Regions from separate parts of the Mesorhizobium sp. M8A.F.Ca.ET.207.01.1.1 genome, predicted to be linked through region 1. Evidence: predicted binding sites of a transcription regulator. Region 1 holds the regulator's gene; the other holds the start of a gene.
The links. The regulator LexA, encoded in region 1, represses DNA repair genes until DNA is damaged. The targets are predictions, from matches to a motif close to TGTTCNNNNTGTGTTCNG.

Region 1 (7,770 bases):
TCATGCGCCGTCTTCTGCATGATCTTGGCACGCGGATCGTAGTTCTTGTAGACGCGGTGGCCAAAGCCCATCAACCGGAACGGATCGTTCTTGTCCTTGGCACGGGCGATGAATTCCGGGATATGATCGACATGGCCGATCTCGCCCAGCATGTTGAGCGCCGCTTCGTTGGCGCCGCCATGGGCCGGGCCCCACAAGCAAGCGATCCCGGCGGCAATGCAGGCGAAGGGGTTGGCGCCCGAAGAGCCGGCGAGACGAACGGTCGAGGTCGAAGCGTTCTGCTCGTGGTCGGCGTGCAGGATGAAGATGCGCTCCATGGCGCGCGCCAGCACCGGGTTGATCTTGTATTCCTCGCACGGCACGGCAAAGCACATATGCAGGAAGTTTGCCGCGAAACCGAGATCGTTCTTCGGGTAAATGAAGGGCTGGCCGATGTGGTACTTGTAGGCCATGGCCGCGATCGTCGGCATTTTGGCGATCAGGCGCATGGACGCAACCATGCGCTGGTACGGGTCGGAGATGTCGGTCGAGTCGTGATAGAAGGCCGACAGCGCGCCAACCACGCCGCACATCACCGCCATCGGGTGCGCGTCGCGGCGGAAGCCGGTAAAGAAGCGCGACATCTGCTCGTGCACCATGGTGTGGCGCGTCACGCGGTAATCGAAATCGTCCTTCTGCGCCTTGGTGGGCAGTTCGCCGTAGAGCAGGAGATAGCAGACTTCGAGGAAGTCGCCATGTTCGGCCAATTGGTCGATCGGGTAGCCGCGATGCAGGAGGATGCCGGCATCACCGTCGATGAAGGTGATTTCCGACTCGCAGCTTGCCGTCGAGGTGAAGCCGGGGTCATAGGTGAAAGCGCCGGTGGTGCTGTAGAGCGAGGCGATGTCGATGACGTCAGGTCCGACCGAGCCGCTTCGCACCTTGAATTCGTGGGTCTTGCCGGCGAATTCGAGCGTTGCCGTGGCCTCTTGGCCGCCCACATCCAGTTTTTTCGCAGCTTCGGTCATTGCAAACTCCTTCTTGTTTCCTCATGCCGGCAAAGGCAAATTCCGCAGAGCGACACGTCGAAATCACCGCAATGCGCGTCTTCGCCACCGCATTCTAGGAGGTGCGTGCCAGATTGGGCCAAGACATAATGTTGCACTGCGAAACGCGCCTTTCAATGCCAATCTTGCTCCTAATCGATTTGATCCGCTATGCGGGCCAGGCTTTCCTCACGCCCCAGCACGGCCAGCACGTCGAATACGCCCGGCGAGGTGCTTTTGCCGGTCAAAGCAGCCCGCAACGGCTGGGCCACGGCACCAAGCTTATGGCCGCCAGCCAGGGCATAGTCGCGGATAGCGGCCTCGGCCGTGGCCGCCGTCCACTCACCCGACAGCGACTTCAAAGCTTCGTGAGCGCCGCGCAGGATCTTGCGGGCATCGTCATTGAGCAGGAGTGCGGCCTTGTCGTCGATCGGCAGCGGCCGCGCCGCAAACAGGAAAGCGGCGCCGTCGACGAGCTCGACCAGCGTCTTGGCGCGCTCCTTCAGGCCCGGAAGGGCTGCCAGCAACTGCGCCTGGTTCTTCTCGTCGAGGCGCGCCGCCATCGCCGGGCCGCCCTCCAGATAAGGCAAGGTGGCGATGAAAATATCGAACAATTCCGGATCGGCCATGCGGCGCATATGGACGCCGTTCAACGCCTCGAGCTTGGCGAAATCGAAGCGCGCCGCGCCCTTGTTGACGTCGCCGATGTCGAACCACGAGATCATGTCCTTGATCGACATGATCTCGTCGTCGCCATGGCTCCAGCCCAGACGCACCAGGTAATTGAGCAGGGCCTCCGGCAGATAGCCCATGGCGCGATAGGCCTCGACACCAAGCGCGCCGTGGCGCTTCGACAGTTTGGCGCCGTCGGCGCCATGGATCAGCGGGATATGCGACATCGAAGGCACCTCCCAGCCCATGGCGTTGTAGATCACGGTCTGGCGGGCGGCGTTGGTCAGGTGATCATCGCCACGGATGATGTGGGTGACGCCCATGTCGTGGTCGTCGACGACGACGGCGTGCATATAGGTCGGGTTGCCGTCCGAGCGCAGGATGATGAAGTCGTCGAGATCCTTGTTGGGGAAGCGCACCTCGCCCTGGACCCGATCCTGCACCACCGTCTCGCCCTCGGTCGGTGCCTTGATGCGGATGGCGCCCCTGACGCCGGCGGGTGCCTCCGACGGATCGCGCTCACGCCAGTGGCCGTTATAGCGTGGCGGCAGGCCCTTGGCGCGTGCTGCCTCGCGCATCGCCTCGAGCTCGGCTGAAGTCTCGTAGCTGTAATAGGCCTTGCCCAGCCGCACCAGTTCCTCGGCCACCTCACGATGGCGCGGCGCCCGCTCGAATTGGGAAACCGCATCGCCGTCCCATGACAGGCCGAGCCAGGTCAGGCCGTCGAGAATGGCTGATGTGGCCGCATCGGTCGAACGCTCCCGATCGGTGTCCTCGATGCGCAGCAGCATCGTACCGCCGGTATGCTTGGCATAGAGCCAGTTGAACAGTGCCGTGCGCGCGCCGCCGATGTGCAGATAGCCGGTCGGCGAGGGGGCAAAACGGGTGATGACCTTGTCGGACATGGAACTCCCGGAAAACGTCTGAAGCTGGGTGCGGAGGGCGCGGACTTTCGCGCTTCGCGCGTTCATGTAGCATAGGGTGTCGAGGGCGCAAGGGGCAGACCCGATGACTGGACGAGGCCGGAGCTCGGATCGGGGCGAGGGCGCCATTGTCGGCGTCAGCGAGCGGTCCCTGTTTGCGACGCCTCCGGCGATCCCGCTGCCGTCGCCGCTCGTGGCTGCGCCCGCAACCCTGCCGTTGCAAGCGGGCTTGCCGGCGCCAACTCCGTCTTCTGCCGCACGCAGGATTGTGCGCGTGCGCCGGCAAATGGGCCTGGTATCCTTGCCTCGCCTGCGCCACGGCTTGGCCAAGGCGGCGGAGCTGGAACTCGACCGGGGCATCGCCTTCCTGCTGGTGCCGGTCTGCCTGGCCGTTGGGGCGATCGGCTACTTTTCGCTGGCGACCGAGCCCGATTTTGCAAAGCCGGTCGCGGTCATGGTGCTGGCGGCGACCTGTGCGTTCGTCTCGCGCTCCTGGCCGAAAACCCATCTGTGTTTCATGGCAGTGATGTTGTGCGCGTTGGGCTTGCTCGCGGCGAAGGTCGAAACATGGCGAGCAGGAACCCGGATGCTGGGTTCGGAAATCTCGACTCAATTGACCGGCCGCGTGGTCTCGCTCGAGGAGATGGAGAGCGGCCGTATCCGGTTGACCATGGACGTGATTTCGACCGCCCGGCCGAAATTGCGCTATGCGCCGGAAAGGGTCCGGCTTTCGGCACGCAAGATACCGCCGGAAATGACCGCTGGCTCGCTTATCACAGGCTACGCCAAACTGCTGCCGCCGACCGGTCCGGTGCGGCCGGACAGCTACGACTTCTCCTTCGACAGCTATTTCGCAGGCATCGGCGGCAGCGGCTTCTTTCTCGGCAATCCAACGGTTGTCGCTACCGACGATGGTGAGATGTCGCTGCCAGCCCGTCTTTTTTCAAGCATCGAAAACGCCCGCGAAGCCATCGCCGACCACATCAGGGGCAGCATCGGCGGCGCCGAAGGCGAGATCGCGGCGGCGCTGATCGTCGGCGTGCGCGCCGGCATTCCCGATGAAATCAACGAAGCGATGCGGCGTACCGGCATCTATCACATCATTTCCATTTCGGGACTGCATATGGCGCTGGTCGCCGGCACCATCATGGGTCTGTTGCGCGGTGCCTTCGCGCTGTTTCCAGACTTTTCCGCGCGCCGGCCGGTGAAGAAATATGCGGCCGCCGCCGCACTTTTCTCGATCGCCGCCTATCTCGTCATTTCCGGTGTCGTCGTTGCGGCCGAACGCAGCTTCATCATGCTGGCGGTGATGCTGATTGCCGTCTTGTTCGATCGCGCGGCGCTCACCATGCGCAACCTGGCCATCTCGGCGATCGCCGTTATCCTGGTTTCCCCGCACGAGGTCGTCGGCCCGAGCTTCCAGATGTCGTTCGCAGCAACCGCGGCCCTTGTTGGCGCCTATGCCGGCTGGGCGGACCACCGCGCTGGTAAGACGAGGCCACCGTCGCCAAAGCGGTCACTACCCGGGTTCCTGACGCGAAAATTCCTGCTGGCGACAGGTGGATTGGCCATGACCTCCATCATTGCCGGCAGCGCGACGGCGCTGTTTGCCATCTGGCATTTCCAGCGCGTATCGCCGCTCAGCCTGTTCGCCAATCTGGCCGTCATGCCGATCGTGTCGGTGGTCGTCATGCCTTTTGCGGTCCTCAGTTCGCTGGCGATGCCCTTCGGCGCCGACGGCCCGTTTCTCTACGTGATGGGCAAAGGCCTGACAGCGATGATCGCCGTATCGTCATGGATATCGGAGCGCTCGCCAATCGATGGGGTAGGTCTGATCTCGCAGCAATCCGTGCTGCTGGTGGCCGTCGCGCTGGTCATCGCGACGATGGCGACGACCTGGCTGCGGCTCGCGGCACTGCCATTCGCACTTGCCGGTCTGTTGACTGTGTCGGACATACGCACGCCCGACGTGCTGATCTCGGAAGACGCACGGCTGGTCGCACTGCCGATCGGCAATGGCGAACTGGCCGTCAACCGGGAACGTCCGAACGAATTCGCGGCCGACAACTGGAAACGCGCTCTGGTCTCCGAAACAATCGTCAAACCGGAAATGTTCGACAAGGCGGACGGGCAATTCGATATTGCCGCTCCCACCGACCTGCCGCAGGGATCGCCGTTCTATTGCCGCGAAGGCCTTTGCCTTGCCAGGCACCCTTCCGGCGCGATCGTCGCCTATGTCGAGGATCGCAAGAACACCTGGAAAGCCTGCGCCTTCGCCGACCTGATCGTCGTCAATGACGCGACCGCCTATGACGCCTGCCACAATCCGCTGGTTGTCGTCGTCACGAAACGGCAGCTCGCCCGCAAGGGAAGTGCTGCCGTCTTCTTCGATCCCCAGTCGGCCACAACCCCGGCTGTGATCGAATTCGCTGTCGAGGGACCATACCGGCCCTGGCACGAGCAGCGAAAATTCTCACGCGAGGCGAGGGGGCTGCCGCCCTATAAAAAGCCAGACAAGTCCGATGGCAAACCGGCTCAGTAGCGCCTGATCAGCCCGACCAGCTTGCCTTGTACCTTGACTCTGTCCGGCCCGAAAATGCGCGTTTCGTAGGCTGGATTGGCGGCTTCGAGCGCGATCGAGGCGCCTTTACGGCGGAACCGCTTCAGCGTCGCTTCCTCCTCGTCGACCAGCGCCACGATGATTTCGCCCGGACTTGCCGTGTTCGCATTGCGGATGATGACCGTGTCGCCGTCGAAGATACCAGCCTCGATCATCGAGTCACCCTTGACCTCCAGCGCATAGTGCTCGCCGCCCATGATCATATCCGGCGGCACCGAGATCGAATGCGTCTGATGCTGGATGGCATCGATCGGCACACCGGCGGCGATACGGCCCATGACCGGGATGGACACGGCTGAAACCACATCGTCGTCATTGCCGGCCGCGGGCAGACGCGAAGGCGCCGTCGCCGGCTTGAGCTGGCGGCCAAGATTGTTTTGACCAAGGCTGCCCTGGATGACGCTGGGCGAAAATTTCTTTGCCGCGTTCAGGCCGGGCGCGATCGAATCCGGCAGCCGCAGCACCTCCAGCGCGCGCGCCCGATTGGGTAGCCGGCGAATGAAGCCGCGTTCCTCCAGCGCCGTGATCAGGCGATGAATCCCGGATTTGGAGGCAAGATCGAGCGCTTCCTTCATCTCGTCGAAGGAGGGCGGTATCCCGCTTTCCTTGAGCCGTTCGTGGATGAACATCAGCAGTTCATGTTGCTTGCGTGTCAGCATGGCGGCCCCCAAGGCATTGAACGAAGGTCTGAACCAGAATCGAAAAAACAAACCCAGAACAAACACTATCTGTTCCAGTTGTGTTCCGCAACCGTTTAAAGTTTAATGAATTTGTTAAGGCTGCGGATGTTTTTTGTCCGCTACGGCGGGCAGAAGCCGACCTTTTCCGCCATCGGCAGGCCCATTGAAATCGTTATGGTTAATGGCCTGTGGCCCATCCGCTCCCGAGTTTGGCGTCAGCCGTTCGGAAGGCTTTCCCCGGGCGGATTGTATAATTTATCGGTCCGTTATTCGCGGAACGAAACGAAACCAAAACGCCAACGACTGGCAGCTTCGGGGCAGCGATGGACCCAGGCGTCCGGCCCCACTCCGACCAACGCGTGCGAATAGGTGTCGCGGAAGCGCCGGAGTCATCCCGAACCGGCTTTCAAGCTGCCGGCGCGGGCGGCGTATTTGGTCGGGCCGCTGTCTTCGCTGTGGACATAGACGTGCAGGGTGTAGCCGATATGGGCCACCATCAGCGCCTTGGCCCGCTCGACGTCACGATCGAGTGCCGCTTCCATGATCGCGGTATGGTGTTCGATCGCAATCGCTTCGCGCAGCGCCTCCATCGCCTCTTCGTAGCCATCCTTGAGGCCGGCCGCGGCCCGCAATGTCGGCGCCAGACCAAGAAAGCGATGATGCCGGCGCAATTGATCCGAGATCGTCGAGCGGAAACGCAACAGCCAATCGCATGTGGCGGCACTCAGCAGCGCCGCATGGAAAGCCTCGTGATTCTCGTCCCATTTGTCGACCGCCGCATCCGAGGGATCGTCGACCGCGGTTTTGCAACGGGAGAGCCGGTAGTGGGCGGTGACCACGGCATCTTCCCATTCCTTGCCGCCTTTCTCCATCGATTCGAGGAACAGGGGGATCTCGACCACCATCCTGGCGCGCGCCAGGTCCTCCAGTTCGGCCCGCGACACCCGAGCCACGGTAAAACCGCGATTGCTGATGGCGGTGACCAGGCGTTCGGCCTCGAGCCGCGACAAGGCTTCGCGCAATGGCGTCCAGCCGACTCCATAGGTGCCGCGCAGTGCACTCAGTTTGAGCGGGGCGCCGGGCATGAGGCGCGTGGTCAGGATATCGCGCCGCAACAGCTGATAGGCTGCCTCCGTCTTTGTGGAGCTCGTTTGATCCTGCATCGCGGTCCATCCGTCGTCTGGCAGGGGAAAATTATATATGATGTAGGGGCATGGCAAGAATTATATATAATGTTTGACACAAGCCGGCGGACTGACCATGATCGTTTGCAGTAGCCGCGCTGCAAGCGGCGCTGATCAAATCTGGGAGGAAATGATGTTGAAGTCGAAATCCGCTTGGTTGTCGGGTTTGTTCCTGGCTAGCGCGTTGATGGTGAGCGCCGGCAGTGCCGCCGCCGACCAGATACGCATCGGCATTGCCAATTTCGGCGAGCACCCCCAGCTCAACGCCGCCATAGCCGGCTTCAAGAAGGCGCTGACGGACAACGGCTTCGTCGAGGGCAAGGACGTCGTCTATACGGAAAGCCATACCAATTTCGATGCATCGCTGGTGCCGCAGATGATCGCCAAGCTGCAGGCGGAGCAGCCCAAGCTGATCTACACCATCACCACGCCGGTCTCGCAGATCGCCAAGAAGGCGCTCGCCGGTTCCGGCATTCCAATCGTCTTTGCCGCGGTCACCGATCCAGTGGCGGCCAAGCTGGTGCCGTCGTGGGATTCAGGTGACGAAGGCATGACCGGCGCCAGCGATCTGCAGGACGTCGCCGCGGTGATGGCCTTCACCAAGAAGCTGCTGCCAAACGCCAAGCGCTTCGGCGTGCCTTACAATCCGGGCGAGGCCAATGACGT
Region 2 (7,770 bases), on a different contig from region 1:
CGCGCCCATGAGGAAACGCATGGGCGCATCGCCAAGAAGATGATGCGCGCTACGGAACGGTCGATAGCCGGCCTGCGGGTTGCCAACGACCCATCATGCGACAAGACGCGCCGCGAGGCTCGGCTTCGCATCAAGACCGTCTATGCGGAATATGAGGCCAGGCAAAACGCTTTCGACCGGCGCGAGCATAGCGATGGCGGCCATGTCGAACATCTGATCGCTGCCTTGATCGGGAAACCTTGAACGCGCAATCCATTCGCCATCTCGACGCTTCTGCGCTGCGCGGCGCGTGTAAGTCAGCCCTGCGGCTTGGCTGACAAGCCGCTCGCCGCGAGCGCCGTGGCGTGCCCATCCCCGGGCTGCTTCTGATCCGATCGAACCGTAAATTCGACCAGCACCGGCAGATGGTCGGAGCCGGTATCCTCCAGCCGCGTCGATGACAGGATCTTCAGCCCGCCCTTGCTGAACACCTGGTCGATCGGCAGGCCCGCATAGCGGCGCAGGAAGTCGGGCAGTGTCCGGTGGATCCAGGTCGGGCCGGCTGAAGGCATCAGTGTCAGCCCGCCGAGCGCCGCGACCCGCCGCACCGCCGCACTCCAGGGCACGGCGTTGCAGTCGCCGGCCAGGATCGCGGTCTCGCCGAGCGCGGCCAGTGGCTGCGCCAGTTCGCCGATCTGCCAGTATTGCTCCTTCGGCCAGGGCCAGCTCAAATGGATCGCGGCGACATCGACATCGCTCCCGCCAAAGTCGATGGTGGCGGTCGCCATCGCGCCGCGCGGCTCGCAACGCGGCGCGGTGTCGGCGGCAAACGGCCGGCGCGACAGCAGCGCCACGCCGAACATGCCGTTCGGGTAGGGGCAGAGGATACGGTAGGGGTAGGCGCTGGCGATGTAGCCAAGCTCGGTCGTCCACATCGCCGACACTTCGTCGAGGGTGATCACATCAGGATTGGTGCGGCCGATCAGTGAGAGCACTTTCTTCGGCGTCGGGTTGTTGAAGCGCAGGTTCATCTGCAGCAGGCTGTAGACGATCTGGTCGGCGGGCTTGGCAACTGCTGGCTGCGGCCACAACCTGGGCAGTGCGTTTGCCGTCGTGGCCAGGCAGGCGATGGCGAAGAGCAGTGCCGCGGCCGCCTGCAGCCGGTAGGAACTCGCAAGCAGCGGCAGCGCCAGAAGCGCCATCAGCACACTGAAGTGAATGCGGAAATGCGAGAAGGAATCGAAAGCGGGGTGCAGCGCGCCGAAAAACCCGGCCAACAAAGCGGCCGACAATACCGTTATCGCCAGGAATACCAGCCCAGCCGTCATGTTCAAGCGCGCGCCTGTTGTCATTGAGGTCGTGTCTGCCGAATGCCGCCTGCCGATCCGTTCGATTTTGCTTGTCCGCCAAATTACGGCCTGAGCAAGACGACCAATTGCCTCGCCGAGGCTTCGCACGACCGCCTACTGGAACGCTGTCTCCGAAAAGCTCCTGAGCTTGCGCGAATGCAGCCGCTCCATCGGCATCTCGGCCAGCTTCTCCATCGCCCTGATGCCGATGGTCAGGTGCTGCGCCACCTGGCGTTTGTAGAACTCGGTCGCCATCCCAGGCAATTTCAACTCGCCATGCAGCGGCTTGTCGGAAACGCACAGCAGCGTGCCATAGGGCACCCGGAAGCGGAAACCATTGGCGGCGATCGTGGCCGATTCCATATCGAGCGCGATCGCGCGCGACTGTGACAGGCGCTGCACCGGTCCGCGCTGGTCGCGCAGTTCCCAGTTGCGGTTGTCGATGGTGGCGACGGTGCCCGTGCGCATGATGCGCTTCAGGTCATAGCCAGACAGGCCGGTGACCTCGGCGACTGCTTCCTGCAGCGCAACCTGGATCTCGGCCAATGGCGGGATCGGCACCCAGACCGGCAGATCGTCGTCCAGCACGTGATCCTCGCGCACATAGGCATGCGCCAGCACATAATCACCCAGTGCCTGAGTGTTGCGCAGCCCGGCGCAGTGACCAAGCATCACCCAGGCATGTGGCCGAAGCACCGCGATATGGTCGGTGATGGTCTTGGCGTTGGAAGGACCCACGCCGATATTGACCATGGTGATGCCGCCATGGTTGGGCTTCTTCAGATGGTAGGCCGGCATCTGCGGCAGGCGCTGTGGCGCTACGCCTTCGCTGGGCGCACTCTGCCCGGCCCGGGTGATGACGTTGCCGGGTTCGACAAATTCTGTGTAGCCGTCGCCCCCCTTTTCCATCAGGTCGCGGGCGCGGGCGACGAACTCGTCGATGTAGAACTGATAGTTGGTGAACAGCACGAAGTTCTGGAAATGCTGCGGGCTGGTTGCGGTGTAGTGCGTCATGCGGTGCAGTGAATAGTCGATGCGCTGCGCCGTGAACGGCGCCAGCGGCCGGGGCTCGCCGAAGGCGACCTCAAACGTGCCGTTGGCGATCTGATCGTCGGTACCGTCGAGATCCGGCACGTCGAACAGGTCGCGGATCGGCCGCTCGATGCGCTCGGCAGCGGCGCCGTCCACATAGGTGCCTTCCAGGAAAGCGAAATGCAGGGGGATCGGCGTGGTCGATTCCGAGACGGTCACCGACACGCCGTGATTGCGCATGATCAGCCGAAGCTGCTCGATGAGGTAAGTCTCGAACAGGTCCGGCTGGGTCACCGTGGTGGCGAAATGGCCGGGCGTCGGCATGTGGCCATAGGCCTGGCGCGAGTCGACCTGGGTGAACGAACTCGTGGTGACGCCGATCTCGGGGTAGAAGGCCCGGTAGCGCTTGCTGCTGTCGCCGCCGGCGGCAAGGGCTGCGAAGGAATCGCGAAGGAACTTGGTGTTGCGGTTGTAAAGCACCTTCAGCGCGGCAACGGCCTTTTCGGCATTGTCGAAGCTTTGCCGGCCAAAAGGCTCGGGCATGACGACTGATTCGATGGCTTGGGGGTAGATTCGCTTTTCCATGACTCAATATAGAGACTTGGGGAGGCGGTTGGGAGGGGGCTCGCCGCCGAAGGCGCTCAAAGCGCCATTTTTCTTCAACCCCGCTGCAGGCTGACCAGCAGCACGAACCCGACGCCGGACTTTCTGAGCGCCGGCGCCTCGATCGTCGAGCCGGCATCGGCGCGCATCATCGGCACCGCCAGGACCGGAGCGGCCAGGAGCACCAGGATAAGCGCCGCCCTCGGCAGGAGCCGGAGGGTCTTGGCGAGGGCGGCGGCGATGCGGTTCATGATGTCTGTGCTTTTCTTTTCGAGGTCTGGTTCTCTGTTTCAGTGGCGAAGGTTGGTCGGGCAGGCGAGGTGGCACATTCTGGCGGCTTCCTCCCAGGAGCGGGGGGACCGGGCCGCTTCGGCGACGAGGATGGCGAAGAACATCCCAAACAGGCTCATCAGCAGGCAGACGATGGTGAAGCGGCGAGCAAGCATTGGGTCCGTGTCTCCTTCAACACGCAGGAGAATGCCCTGACGCCTCTGAACCGGCTCTGATGCCGGCGTTCATCTGCGGTTCAAATTGATTGACGGGACATTGGCTGGGTCGCCGCCGGCCCGAACGGCCATCGAGGGTCACGGTCAGCGCGTCGATAAAACGAAAACGGGGCCCGCCGGGCCCCGTTTTGAGATCGCAAGGAGATGACGATCAGAGCTTGTGCCAGGTCTGGCTCTTGCAGATCAGTCCGCCTAGCACGCAACCGCTCATCTTGAGCGAGGTGCCAGCCAATGTCGCCTTGCCGGAATAGGTCTTGTCGTTTGCCGGATCGGTGATGTTGCCGGTATATTTGTTGTCGCCGGCCGCCTTGAGCGATCCGATGGTCTTGCCGGCATATTTACCGGACTTGAGCGTAATGGAAAATGAATCGCCGCCTGAAATGGCCGCGGTGTCGCCTGCCTGCGTTTTCCAGTTGCCCTCGATCGGATCGGCCCATGCCGCGCCGCTCAGCATCAAAGTGGCCGCCAGGGCCAGGCTCACTTTTCGAAACATGTCTTCCTCCGTTTGGATAGCCGGCCGGATGCTCCGCCTCACCGGTCTGCCGCTTACGCAAACGTAAGCTAGTCCAGCTTCCGTCAAAACAAAAGCGGTGCCGCAACGGAAGACTTTGGCGTTTTGAAAGCGGCTGAATTCGCTCTGTCGGGACGGAAACGGAAACGATCGCCGCGTCGTGTTTGTTTCCCGTGGTTAGCGGAGTGTTGATCGGGGTCCCGAAAATTTTCGTCAAATTTGGCGAAAACCGGCCGAATTGCTGGTTTCGTATCCTTAACGAATTTCCGTGTTTACCTCTTGTTTTAGCTTTGTTTTCCTCAAATTAAGCACGCCATTTAACGACGGATTCAAGCCTGCGCGGCATTCTCGAAAGCATCGAAAGAGCGCCCCGGACAAGACAAACGGAGGCAGCTCTCGGGAGCCAGACAGGGGACTAAAATGGCACGTTTTGAAATGCTTGAAGCAGGCTTCGGCGCCATGGGGGCAACTGCCCAGGCCGACATTCTTTTCGAACTGGGCATGATGTATGCGACCGGTCGCGATTGCGAGACCGATGTCGTTGCCGCCCACAAATGGTTCAACATCGCCGCCATCAAGGGTTCGGCCCGCGCCGCGGAACTGCGCTCGGAACTCTCGGCGGCCATGTCGAAGGTCGAGATCGCCAAGGCGCTGCGCGAAGCCCGCGAATGGATGACGATGCACTGAGTCCCGCCAGACGGGGACGCTCCGCCGCTAAAAGACGGTCGGGCCAACAGGGACAAGGCTGCGCAGACAGCCAGGCCACGGGCCAACAACAAAAAGAATGCGGCAGGCCGACAGGTCCAAGCCGCGCGACGGACCATGATCCCGAAAGTGGAATCGGGGCTTCGGCAAGATCATGGCCAACAGGAAGACAGGGAAGGTGGGTTGGGTTCACAGCGCGGGGGGCGCCGGGGAAACAGCCTGACAGGCAAAAAGCCACGACCAGCCGGAACAAGGCTGGCGTGGCTTTTTGCGTGGATGAGACCGCGCAGGCCCAATCGAGCGGCGCCAATGCGCCTAGACAGGCCCGGTGAAGGATGAAATTGTCCCGCCTCTCTGGAAGAAGCGCGGCCGGGGCGGCCGCGCGTTAGTGGAGGAGTTCTATTGTCATGAAAAAAATGAGTATTTTGAGCGCGGCCATTTTCGGCCTGATGATGAGCGCGCCTGTCGCATTCGCCGACGACATCACCGTATCGGTGGTCGGCCCGATGACCGGACAACTCGCGACCATCGGCGATCAATTCAAGCAGGGCGCACAGGCCGCGGCCGATGCCATCAACGCCGCGGGCGGCGTCAACGGCTCGATGATCAAGCTCGACATCGAGGACGACCAGTGCGACCCCAAGCAGGCCGTTTCGGTCGCCAACCGCATCATCGCCAACGGCGTCAAGTTCATCGACGGTCATGCCTGCTCGGGTTCGAGCATTCCGGCCTCGGCCGTCTATGCCGAAGCCGGTGCGCTGATGATGAGCCCGGCCTCTTCGAACCCGGTGCTGACCGACGCCGCGGCCAAGTCCGGCTGGCCGACGATCATGCGTCTTTATACGCGTGACGACGCACAGGGCGCCTTCATCGGCCCATGGATCGCCAAGAAGTATGCCGGCAAGAATGTGGTCATCCTGCACGACAAGAGCGCCTACGGTCAGGGCGTGGCTGACGCCGTCAGGGCAACCATGAATACCGGTGGCCTCAAGGAAGTCTACTATGACGCCATCAACCCCGGCGAGAAGGACTATTCGGCGCTTGTCACCAAGCTGAAGGATCTCAAGGCCGATGTCGTCTATTTCGGCGGCTACCATCCTGAGGCTGGCCTGATCCTGCGTCAGTCGGCCGAACAGAACCTGAAGTTCCAGCTGATCATGCCGGACTCGATCGCCTCGCCGGAGTTCTGGCAGGTTGCCGGCCCGGCCGGCGAGGGCACCATGTTCGTGTTCCCGTCGGATCCGCAGGCAAAGCCGGAAGCCAAGGCGGCCGTCGAGAAGATCAAGGCCGGCGGCTTCGTGCCGGAAGGCTTCACGCTGTTCTCCTACGCCGTGGTCCAGGCTTTCGCCGAAGGCATCAAGCGTGCCGGCAGCGACGATCCGGCCAAGGTTGCCGAAGCGTTGAAGAACGGCACGCCGATCAGCACCGTTGTCGGCGACGTCACCTTCGACGAGAAGGGCGACCTCAAAAATGCCAGCTATGACATCAACCAGTGGCATGACGGCAAGTACGCGCCGATCGCGCAGTAATCGCTCCGACGATCGGCTAGAGCAATTCTAGGAAAAGTGTGTAGCGGTTTTCCGTCCAGAATTGCGTAAAAACAAGAAGTTAGAGCGGGTCAGAGATTCTATCAAACTCTGAACCGCTCTAGTCCAAGGAAATGGCCGGGTTCGTCCCGGCCATTTCTGTTTGCGGTCCGCGATGCGCTCCGGCTATCGGCCGGTGGCGGCGGTCGACGCGTTCTGGTCCTCGATGAACCCCACCAGCACCGCCCCGTCGGTGACCTGTGACCCTTCCCCGGCGATCTCGGCGATCACCCCGTCATGCGGGGCGGCGATGGTGTGCTCCATCTTCATCGCTTCGAGGATCAGCAGAATTTGTCCCTTGATCACGGCGTCGCCTTTCGCCACGCGCACAAGCTTGACGAGACCCGGCATCGGCGCGCGCAGGCTGCCGGAGGCGGCAGCGGCTTCATCGCTCCTGGCCAGGGGATCCGGCACGGTGAAAGTATAGGCGACAGCGCCTTCGAACACGGTGATGTGGCCAGGCCAGCGGGCGAGGCGGGGAACGGCCCGAAGGTCATGCGAATTGGTGCTGTCATACGGCGCATCGAGCGCCACCTGAAAGCGCCCGTCCGGCCGCATTGAAACCTTGGCCAGGATGGCCTCGTCGCCGAACTTCAGCCGCGTGCGCCGCGCAACGCCGTGGAAATGCGCATAGCCGGCAAGCGACGACCAGGGGTCGTCCGACGGCAATGCTCCGGTACCCGAGGCCGCCAGCGCGGCAGCCGAGATGATTTCGCCGGTCGGCGGCGCGACCGCCGTCAGCATCTCCTGGAGTCTGCCGATCAGGCCGGTATCGACGTCGCCCGCCGCAAAATCCGGATCGGCGGCAAGAGCGGCAAGAAAAGCGGCGTTGACGGTGGAGCCGGCAATCTCGATTTGCGCGAGCGCAGTGCGGAGCGCCTCCAGCGCCGCCTGCCTGTCCCCGGAATGGACGACCAGCTTCGCGATCATGGGGTCGTAATAGGGCGAGATGGCATCGCCAGCCCGCACGCCGGTCTCAATGCGCATCGCGGCACCCTCGGGGGCAACGCCCGGAAATTTCAGGTGGTGCAGCGTGCCCGTCGCCGGCAGAAACCCCTTGGCCGCGTCCTCTGCATAGATGCGCGCCTCGAAGGCATGGCCGCAAAGCGCGATCTCGCTTTGTGTCTTCGGTAGTTTTTCGCCGCTGGCGACGCGCAACTGCCACTCGACGAGATCGGTGCCGGTGACCATCTCGGTGACCGGATGCTCGACCTGCAGGCGGGTGTTCATTTCCATGAACCAGAAGCGGTCGGCCTTGAGGCCTTGCGAGGCGTCGACGATGAACTCGATGGTGCCGGCGCCGGAATAGTTGATCGCCTTGGCGGCCTTCACCGCCGCCTCCGTCATCGCCTTGCGCAAGGCCGGCGTCATGCCGGGGGCGGGGGTCTCCTCGATCACCTTCTGGTGGCGGCGTTGCGCCGAGCAGTCGCGTTCGTAGAGATGCACGGCATTGCCGAAATTGTCGCCGAACACCTGCACTTCGATATGCCGTGGCTTGT

Region 2: the regulator LexA is predicted to act here: its motif matches at 4,261-4,278, upstream of EN850_RS00575 (sel1 repeat family protein).

The regions. Positions count from the first base shown of each region.
Region 1 covers NZ_SRUS01000006.1:398,943-406,712, forward strand. The annotation lists gene gltA (citrate synthase) at 1-1,007, opposite strand, end outside; gene gltX (glutamate--tRNA ligase) at 1,178-2,602, opposite strand; gene EN850_RS20300 (ComEC/Rec2 family competence protein) at 2,706-5,162, shown strand; gene lexA (transcriptional repressor LexA) at 5,156-5,899, opposite strand; gene EN850_RS20310 (GntR family transcriptional regulator) at 6,310-7,083, opposite strand; gene EN850_RS20315 (ABC transporter substrate-binding protein) at 7,238-7,770, shown strand, end outside.
Region 2 covers NZ_SRUS01000001.1:125,523-133,292, forward strand. The annotation lists gene EN850_RS00550 (DUF922 domain-containing protein) at 1-243, shown strand, start outside; gene EN850_RS00555 (endonuclease/exonuclease/phosphatase family protein) at 297-1,307, opposite strand; gene EN850_RS00560 (AMP nucleosidase) at 1,443-2,903, opposite strand; gene EN850_RS00565 (hypothetical protein) at 3,020-3,214, opposite strand; gene EN850_RS36180 (hypothetical protein) at 3,254-3,409, opposite strand; gene EN850_RS00570 (DUF2147 domain-containing protein) at 3,621-3,962, opposite strand; gene EN850_RS00575 (sel1 repeat family protein) at 4,401-4,667, shown strand; gene EN850_RS00580 (branched-chain amino acid ABC transporter substrate-binding protein) at 5,093-6,214, shown strand; gene EN850_RS00585 (acetyl/propionyl/methylcrotonyl-CoA carboxylase subunit alpha) at 6,398-7,770, opposite strand, start outside.